DNA from 3 places in the Cobetia sp. 1AS1 genome. Region 3 is predicted to be linked to each of the others. Evidence: predicted binding sites of a transcription regulator. Region 3 holds the regulator's gene; each other region holds the start of a gene.
What was found. The regulator PhoB, encoded in region 3, activates phosphate uptake and scavenging genes when phosphate is short. The targets are predictions, from matches to a motif close to TGTCATANNNNTGTCANA.
Positions count from the first base shown of each region.

Region 1: the regulator PhoB is predicted to act here: its motif matches at 1,740-1,757, upstream of QD280_RS01915 (glycosyltransferase family 1 protein).
Region 2: the regulator PhoB is predicted to act here: its motif matches at 1,137-1,154, upstream of QD280_RS14140 (PhoX family phosphatase).

Region 1 covers NZ_JARWKU010000001.1:438,345-441,621, forward strand. The annotation lists gene QD280_RS01910 (phosphatase PAP2 family protein) at 1-545, opposite strand, end outside; gene QD280_RS01915 (glycosyltransferase family 1 protein) at 517-1,674, opposite strand; gene QD280_RS01920 (LysM peptidoglycan-binding domain-containing protein) at 1,911-2,864, opposite strand; gene QD280_RS01925 (acyltransferase) at 2,854-3,277, opposite strand, start outside.
Region 2 covers NZ_JARWKU010000009.1:93,623-96,899, forward strand. The annotation lists gene QD280_RS14135 (3-deoxy-7-phosphoheptulonate synthase) at 1-989, shown strand, start outside; gene QD280_RS14140 (PhoX family phosphatase) at 1,245-3,277, shown strand, end outside.
Region 3 covers NZ_JARWKU010000003.1:250,678-253,954, reverse strand. The annotation lists gene ubiA (4-hydroxybenzoate octaprenyltransferase) at 1-802, shown strand, start outside; gene phoB (phosphate regulon transcriptional regulator PhoB) at 1,026-1,715, shown strand; gene phoR (phosphate regulon sensor histidine kinase PhoR) at 1,723-3,045, shown strand.

The sequences.
Region 1 (3,277 bases), on a different contig from region 3:
GTCAGCAGCGCCTCGAAGGTCAGGATGGCCACTTCGGCAAGGCCCAGCCCCAGCAGCGCGCCGGCCAGCACATCACTGACGTAATGCAGACCGAGGATCACCCGGGAAAGCGCGATCAGAAGCGCCAGTGGCGTGACGAGGATGGCAAGCTCCGGCAGCTGCTGAGCGGTCAGGCTGGCGAAGAGGGCGGCATGCAGGGTGTGACCGCTGGGAAAGCTGTAGCGGTCCAGCGGCGGCATGGTGCAGTTGATGGTGTTGAAGGTGATGAACGGGCGCTCCCGACACAGCCGCGTCTTGAGCGCGCGGTAGAGCAGTGCCCCGGCACCGGCTGCCAGGCCGAATTCCAGAAACAGCCAGCCGCCCATGGCATGGTGCAGCGGCAGGCTCAGCGTCAGCAGCGCCCATACCGGCCAGTCGCCCAGGCGCGAGACGATACGAAACAGGGTGAGTATCGGCCGGAACAGCGCCAGGCGTGCGACCTGGCGGCACAGGCGCCACTCAAGAAGGTCCAGTCGCTCAAAGACGGGAAGGCTGCGATCGTGCATCGGGCTTCTCCTCGGCGTGGCGCAGGCAGGTCAGAAAGCCCTCGGCGATGCGGCTCCAGCCCAATGGTTCGACGCGCACGCGGGCGGCACGTCCCAGTCTGGCGATGCGGGCCGGCCGCTGGCAGGCCTCCACCGCCTGTTCGATGAAGCGCTCCGGCTGGCTGCAGGGCGCCAGCAGGCCCTGGTGATCATCGCGGATCACCTCGGCGGCCGCCGCGTAATCGAAGGCGATCACGGCCAGTCCGCTGGCCATGGCTTCCAGCACCACATTGCCGAAGGTCTCCGACAGTGACGGGAAGACGAACAGGTCGGCACTGGCGTAATGGGCGGCCAGCGCCTCACCGGTCTGGAAGCCGGCGAAGATCGCCTCGGGCAGGCGCTGTTCCAGGCGCTCGCGCAGCGGGCCGTCTCCGACCAGCACCAGGGCGAGGTCCGGTTGCACGGCCAGCATGGCCTCATAGGTGCGGATCAGCAGCTCGATGTTCTTCTCGGCGGCCAGGCGCCCGACGTGCAGCGCGACGGGTTGCTGTGAGCTGACGCCCCATGACTTGCGCAATGCTTCGCTGCGATGACTGGGCGAGAAGCGCTCGCAATCCAGGCCGCGTCCCACCACCTGCACATGCTCGAAGCCTTGCTGCATCAGGCTGTCAGCCTGGGTGCGGGTCGGTACCAGCGTCATGTTGGCGGCATTGTGGAAGCGGCGCAGGCCGCGCCGCACCAGCGGACGTAGCGCCTTGAGCCGGTAGTGGGTGCTGTATTGATCGAAATTGGTATGAAAGCCCGCGACCACCGGCAGGCCCAGACGGCGTGCGACCATCAGCGCGCTGATGCCCAGCGGGCCTTCGGTGGCGATATAGACGACGGAGGGGCGATGCTCGCGCCACATGCGCATCAGGCGCTGCGGCGCCGGCACGCCGACCTGCACGGTGTCATATCCGGGCAGGCGGAAGCCGCGTACCTGAAGTTCCTGCTGGACACGCGGCTCCAGGCTGCCATCTCGGGTGGCGGGACGAATGAGTTGGAGCTCACAGCCGCGTGCGATGAGTTGATCGCACAGATGACTCAAGGTATGAGCCACGCCATTGATCTCCGGATGCCAGGTTTCACTGACGAAGGCAATGCGCTCCATGACGTCTCCCTAGATGACTATTGTGGTCATTATCGAGAGAGGGAGTGACGGCGGCATAACAAGCAGGTGACGAAGCGATGACACACCCTCAACCCCTCACAACTCAGAGGTATGAGGGTTGTCTCATGAATCGTCAAGCAAGGACGACAGTCACCGGCGTGGCACCGGCGCTGTCGTCATCTGGCGGGGATTGGAGGTGGCGCCATGTCGGGCTGGCGCCGTGAAGCAACGCTGGTTCAGCGCTTCTCGAGAATCTCGCGCGGGTCGATCGGCTTGCCGCCGTGGCGCACGTCGAACAGCAATTCATGCTGACCGTTGTTGCCGCGTGCGACGCGACAAAGCGGCGTGCCCGGAGTGACCTGCTGACCCACCTTGACCAGAATCTCGCCGCACTGGGCCAGCACGCTCTGCAGGTTGCCGGAGTGGTGCAGGATGACCACGTTGCCCAGTTGGCGCATGGAGTCGGCGAAGCGCACTTCGCCCCGCGCCGGTGCACTGGCGATGCCGCTGGCGGCGGTACGAATCTGCATGGGCGCCAGCTGGCCATTGCCGTTGGTGCCGAATTCACGCGTCACGCTGCCGGCGGCAGGCCAGCGCCATGACTGGCCCGGCTTCTGCAGCGGGCCGGGGTCCGGGCGGGCGACCAGGCTGCCACCGCTGGCGCGCGCGGCCGGGGCGCTGCGGCTCGGGCCACCGTTGAGCGGCACCGAGATCAGCATGCCGACATCGAGATCATTGGGGTCCTTGCCGGGGTTGGCAGCCTGAATGCGCTGCGGGCTGGCACCGAAATAGCGTCCGACCTTGGAGTAGGTGTCGCCGGGGCGAAGCTGATAGCGATACGGTCCGCCGGAGGGCGCTCGCTCACGCGCGGTGGGCACCAGGATGCGCTGACCGACCTTGAGGTCACGAATCTTGACGCCCGGATTGAAGCGCGTGAGGCGCAGCAGGGGAATGTCGGCATCGCGTGCGATCTGCCCCAGGGTATCGCCCTTCTGGATGGTGACCCACTGGCCGGCCGGCGAGCCGGAGTAGCTGCCGGTCGCGCAGCCGCTCAGCCACAGGCCGAGGCAGATCAGCGCCAGCCAGCGCAGCGCGAGGCCGGCCCGCTGCAGAAATGGACGGTTCACGTCAGGTTCGGCCTGCGCTCGTGCCGAGAAGTCCGCGGCATTCAGGCCGTATTCAGTGTTCATCAATGTCATTCCCTGCACGTGACAGTCGGGCATCCTTGTCCTTCCAGACCTGATTGAGCCATTGCTGGAAGCGCTCGCGATAGGCGGCGTCCGCATGATAGTTGCCGTCCAGCATCCAGGGCTCCAACGGCCGCTGAGTGATGACGAGCGTGATGTCGCCCCCGTGACCGCAAAGGAACTGCCAGAAACTGGCATCGGCATGCCGGTAGTCGAGGGTGGCATCCAGAATACCGGAAAGTCGATCGCCAAGCGTGTTGATCACCTGGGCACTGCCGCCGGCACGCGGCTTGAGCAGGTGCTGGAAAGGGCTTTGCTGCTGGCTGTGCTTGGCGGGCGTGAAGCGAGTGCCTTCCACGAAGTTGAAGATCGCCATCGGCGCCTGGCGCGAGCGCTCGCACATGCGTCGCGTCGCT
Region 2 (3,277 bases), on a different contig from region 3:
AGCAGCTGCCGGTGGACGCCGACCTGGCCGGCCAGATTCGCCAGCATCGCGATGAGATCAACGCCATTCTCGCCGGCGACGATGATCGTCTGCTGGTGGTGGTCGGGCCGTGCTCCATCCATGATCTCAAGGCCGCGCGCGAGTACGCCCAGCGCCTGGCGGTGATCGAGCCGCAGGTGCGTGATCGCCTCAAGCTGGTGATGCGTGTCTATGTCGAGAAGCCGCGCACCACGGTGGGCTGGAAGGGGCTGGCCTATGATCCGCATCTGGATGGCAGCGATGACATGGCCACCGGCCTGCGTCAGGCACGCGAGCTGATGCGCGAGATCAACCTGCTGGGCCTGCCGGTGGCGACGGAGCTGCTGCAGCCGCTGACCGCCGCCTATCTGGAAGACCTGCTCGGCTGGGCGGCCATCGGCGCCCGTACCACCGAGTCGCAGATCCATCGCGAGATGGCCTCCGGCCTCGGCTGTGCGGTGGGCTTCAAGAACGGCACTGACGGAGGCGTCGAGGTCGCCGTGCAGGCCATCGGGGCGGCGGCGCATGGGCATCGCCATTTCGGCATGGATGACAGCGGACGTCCGGCGCTGATCGAGACCGCGGGCAACCCGCATACCCATGTGGTGCTGCGCGGCGGCCATGGCCAGCCCAACTATGACGCCGCCTCGGTGGCCGCCTGCCGGCGTGAGCTGGAAGGCGCTGGCCTGACGCCGCGTCTGATGGTCGATTGCAGCCACGCCAATTCCCGCAAGGACCACCGCCGCCAGAGCGAAGTGATGCTGGATGTGCTCTCTCAGCGCCTGGCGGGGGATGATGCCTTGATCGGCGTGATGCTCGAGAGTCACCTCAATGAAGGCAAGCAGGCCTTGCCGGCAGCGGAGAAGCTTTCCCAGCTGCGTCATGGCGTGTCCGTCACCGATGCATGCCTTGGCTGGGAAACCACCGAGCACCTGCTGAGCCTGGCCGCCGAGCGCTTGCGCGAGGCCTGAGATCAAACGCCAGACTCGCGCCTCGATGGGAGGATGACGTCGCGCTTGCCTGATGTTTGCTGAATTTGTCGGCTTGTCCTGAAGTCCCCAGCGCCCAACGGTCGAAAGGCCGTTGGGCGCTGTCGTCTCTTGCATTTGTTGCCCGTTCGTCACGGAATTGTCATCGGGCTCGCGTATCACTCTTGTTGCCTTCGGCTTGCCCTCAAGGGGCATGCCTGAACAGAACAACCCGAAACCTGACTACGGGGAAGCGACATGAGCAAGGAAATCGAAGACCATCGCCTGCTTAATCCCAGCAGCAACGAGACGTTCTCATCCGTCATCGAACGACACATCTCGCGTCGTCGTGTCCTGCAGGGTGGCCTGGGCATGGCGGCTGCCAGCATGCTGGGTGGTTTCGGTCTTGCGGGGCTGAGCACCACGGCCAACGCCGCCAGCAATGCTGCGGGCGAGAAGACGGCTCTGGCACTGGCCTTCGAATCGATCAAGGGTTCACGCACGGATGCAGTCGTGGTTCCCAAGGGGTATACCGCACAGGTGCTGGCGCCGTGGGGCACGCCGCTCAATGCCAAGGCACCCAAGTGGAGCAAGGACCTGGCGATGACGCCGGAGATCCAGCTCAACACCGTCGGCATGCATCACGATGGCATGCACAATTTCGCCTTGAGCGACGACACGGCCTCCAGCAACTTCCTGCTGGTCATGAACAACGAATACATCGATCAGGATGCTCTGTGGGCACCCAAGGGCGGCGCGACCAATGCGGATTCCGGCAAGCGTCCGGCCGATGAAGTGCGCACCGAGATCAATGCCCATGGCGTGACCATCGTCGAGGTCAAGAAGGCCAGCAACGGCAAGTGGGAAGTGGTGGGCGATTCGCGCTACAACCGCCGCTACACCAGCGCCAGCGAAATGAAGCTGAGCGGCCCGGTGGCGGGCAGCGATTACGTCAAGACGGCCTTCTCGCCGGATGGCATGCGCACCCGTGGTACCAACAACAACTGCGCCAACGGCTACACCCCGTGGGGCACCTACCTGACCTGCGAAGAGAACTGGCCGGGTTACTTCGTCAAGCGCGGCGATCGTCAGCTCGATGACAACCGCATCGGCATCGAGACCGAGCGTGGCCGCTATGGCTGGGAAACCGCCGCCGGGGATGCCAGTGAAGTCGATGGCGAGTTCGCGCGTTTCGACAACACGCCGACGGCAGACAGCGCCGACAAGGATTACCGCAACGAACCGCGCACTTTCGGCTATATCGTCGAGATCGACCCCTACACCGGCGAGCAGGCCATCAAGCGCACCGCGCTGGGCCGCTTCCGTCACGAAGGTTGCTGGCCGGGCAAGCTGGTCGAGGGTGAGCCGGTGGTCTTCTACTCCGGTCACGATTCGCGCAACGAGTACATCTACAAGTTCGTGTCAGACGCCAGGTGGGACGCCGCTGATGCCCGTGGCACCGGTGACTTCAAGGACCGCCTGGCGATCGGCGACAAGTACCTGGACAAGGGCACGCTGTATGTCGCCCAGTTCTCCGCCGATGGCACCGGCACGTGGCTCAAGCTGACCCCGGACGCCGTGACCAGGGATGGCCGCACCCTGGCCGAGGCACTGGGGCTGGCAGCCGATGACCTGGCCGGCATCATCATCCACACCACGGATGCGGCAGACCTGATGGGCGCGACTCCGATGGACCGCCCGGAGTGGGGCGCGGTGGACCCGGCATCCGGTGAGGTCTACATGACGCTGACCAACAACTCCAAGCGCACCGAAGACGGCACCGCGCCAGCCTTCACCAACGATGGCACCGCCATCGAGGAGCCGGGTGTCGGCTACGCGACGGCACCGACCAACGCGGCCAATCCGCGGGGCAACAACGAAGCGGGTCAGATCATCCGCTGGCGTGAAGCGGGCGATCACAAGGCCTTCGATTGGGAGATCTTCGTGTTCGGCGCAGCGGCCAGCGATGCCGACAACCTGTCCGGCCTGACCGAGATGAACGAGTTCGCCAGTCCCGATGGCCTCTACTTCGACGGCCGCGAAGGTCAGGACAGCATCCTGTGGATCCAGACGGACAACGGCTACGAAGGCATCACCGAGGTCACCAATGACCAGCTGCTGGCGGTCGTGCCGGCAGGTCTCGAGCAGGCCGAGGGAGACGCGGCCGTAATCGGTGCCGACAACCAGGCGCAGCTCAAGCGCTTCGCGGTGGGCCCGAACGGTTGTGAAGTCACCGGGATCTTCACCACCCCGGACAAGACCGCGATGTTCATCAACATCCAGCACCCGGC
Region 3 (3,277 bases):
CTGGCTGCTGATGTGGCCGACCCTATGGGCACTGTGGCTGGCGGCAGATGGCATTCCCGAGCGCACGACCCTGCTGATCTTCATCGCCGGGGTCTATCTTATGCGCGCCGCCGGCTGCGTCATCAACGACTACGCCGACCGCCATTGGGACAAGCATGTCGAGCGCACGCGTGATCGGCCGCTGACCTCGGGTCGCATTTCGGAACGCGAGGCGCTGACGCTGTTCGGGGGGCTGGTCGCGGCCGCCTTCGTGCTGGTGTGCTTCACCAACCTGACCACGGTGCTGCTGTCGATCGTCGCCGTGCTGCTGGCGGCCAGCTATCCGTTCATGAAGCGCTTCCATCATCTGCCTCAGGTAGTGCTGGGCGCCGCCTTCGGCTGGGCGATTCCAATGGCCTTCGCCGCGACGCTGGAGGAGGTACCGACCTACGGCTGGTGGCTGTTCGCGGCCAACCTGATGTGGACGGTGGCCTACGACACCGCCTACGCGATGGTCGATCGCAACGACGACCTCAAGGTGGGCATCAAGTCCACCGCCGTGCTGTTCGGGCGTGCCGACAAGCTGATGATCGGCCTGTTGCAGCTGGGCATGCTGGCGGTGTTGATCGGCATCGGCCTGCAGCTGGCGCTGGGCATCTTCTACTGGCTGGGGCTGGCTGCCGCCGCCGTCACCTTCGTCTGGCAGCAACGTCTGATCCGGGAGCGTGAGCGTGCGCCCTGCTTCCAGGCCTTCCTCAACAATCATTGGACGGGTCTGCTGATCTTCGCCGGTATCGCCCTGGCGACCTGGCCGATGAGCTGACTCCTGCATAAACATTAGTATTATTTAATTTAAAGCAACCCCTGCCCTCTATTGCTCCCCAGCCCACGGTTCATGCCTGCCTGCCGCGCCTCCAAGGCGGCTGGCAGGCTTGCGTGCAAGCTGCCATGCTGGCAGTTGTCATCTCGTTGTCATATAAGCGGGTTGTAATCGTCATCGACTTGTCATTCTGGCGCGTGCGCCGACTGCTGCATGGGATCTAGCGATGAGCTCCAAGACCGTACTGATTGTCGACGATGAATCCTCGATTCGCGAGATGATCGCCGTTGCCCTCGAAATGGCGGATTACCGCGTGCTGGAGGCAGACAATGCCCAGGACGCCCACGCCATCGTCGTCGATGAAAAGCCCGATCTGCTGTTGCTGGACTGGATGATGCCGGGCACCAGTGGCCTGGAGCTCGCGCGGCGTCTCAAGCGTGACGAGACCACCTCGGAGCTGCCGATCATCCTGTTGACCGCCAAGGGCGAGGAAGACAACAAGATTCAAGGCCTGGAAGCCGGTGCCGACGACTACATCACCAAGCCCTTCTCGCCGCGCGAGCTGGTCGCCCGTCTCAAGGCCGTGCTGCGTCGCACCACTCCCAAGGGGGTCGAGGAGGCGGTGGAAGTCGAAGGCCTGATGCTCGACCCGGCCAGCCACCGCGTCACCGCCCACGGCAACTCGCTGGATGTCGGCCCGACCGAATATCGCCTGCTGCAGTTCTTCATGACGCATCAGGAGCGTGCCTACACGCGCAGCCAGCTGCTCGACCAGGTATGGGGCGGCAACGTCTATGTCGAGGAGCGCACCGTGGACGTGCACATCCGTCGCCTGCGCAAGGCGCTGGGCACAGGCCATCAGCATCTGATCCAGACCGTCCGCGGCACCGGTTACCGCTTCAGCGCTCAGGCCTGAGGGATTCATGCGCTATTGGACCAACGAGCTATGGCGCCTCGGCTACCTTGCCGGTGGCTTCGGCCTGATCGGTGGCCTGCTGGGCCATCTGGGCTGGGGCCTGGCGCTGGGTCTTTCGCTGTATCTGTTCGTCCATCTCAAGCACTTGAAGAGCCTCTACACCTGGCTGATCACCAATCCCCATGAAGAGCCGCCGCCCGGCGATGGCGTCTGGGGAGACCTGCTCGATCGTCTCTACCGCTACCAGAAGGGCCAGCGTCAGGCTCAGGAGCGACTGCGCAGCATCCTCAACCGTATCCAGGAATCCTCCGAGGCCATGCGCGACGGCCTGGTGATGCTGGACAACCACGGTGACATGGAATGGTGGAACAGCGCTGCCGAGCAGCTGGTCGGTCTCAAGGCCAGCCACGACCGCGGCCAGCACATCACCAACTATCTGCGTGACCCCGTCTTCATCGACTACTTCAATCGGCTGGCCTACCGCGAGCCGCTGACACTCCAGTCGCCGCTGTCTGACAACCTGACGCTGCAGATCTCCATCACCCTGTTCGGTGACAACGAGCGTCTGGTCATGCTGCGTGACGTCACCCGCCTCTATCGCCTGGAAGAGATGCGCCGCGACTTCGTGGCCAATGTCTCCCATGAGCTGCGCACGCCGCTGACGGTACTGGCCGGCTATCTCGAGACCTACTCCGATTACGCCGATGACCTGCCACCGCGCTGGCAGCGTGGACTGGGCCAGATGCAGAGCCAGACCGACCGCATGCAGCACCTGGTCGAAGACCTGCTGACCCTGTCACGCCTGGAAACCGACGAACTGTCCGACAACGGTCGCTGCATCGACATGAGTGCCCTGCTCGGCCATATCCGCGATGACGCCGAAGGCCTGTCCCAGGGGCGCCACACCTTCTCCATCGAGGCCGATGCCAGCCTGTCACTGCGCGGTGAGGAGCAGGAACTGCGCAGCGCGATCTCGAATCTGGTCTTCAATGCGGTGCGCTACACCCCCGAAGACTGCCATATCACCCTGCGCTGGAAGGCGGATGACCAGGGCCTGCTGGTCGAGGTGGAAGATGATGGGGATGGCATCGACCCGGTGCACCTGCCGCGCCTGACCGAGCGCTTCTACCGCATCGACAAGGGCCGCAGCACCGCCACGGGAGGCACCGGCCTCGGGCTTGCCATCGTCAAGCATGTGCTGATTCGCCATCAGGGCCATCTGGAGATCGACAGCCACCCCGGCGAGGGTGCGCGCTTCCGCTGTCACTTCCCCGACGAGCGCGCCTGTCAGGCGAGCGCTCCCCAGGCCAGCAGTGCGCTAGCCCAGTGATGGGCTGAATCAGTGATGATCTGACCCGGACGCCAGCCCAACGCAGAACGCCCCGCAGCCACCTCGACAGGAGGCGACTGCGGGGCGTTTCGTTTGGTCAATCAGACGACGCTGCGGCTATTTCAGCGACGTGCCAACCTAGCGACGAGTCAGCTCAGCGACAAGCCAACCTAGCGACGAGTCAGCTCAGCGACAAGCCAGCTCAGCGACAAGCCAGCTCAGCGACAAGCCA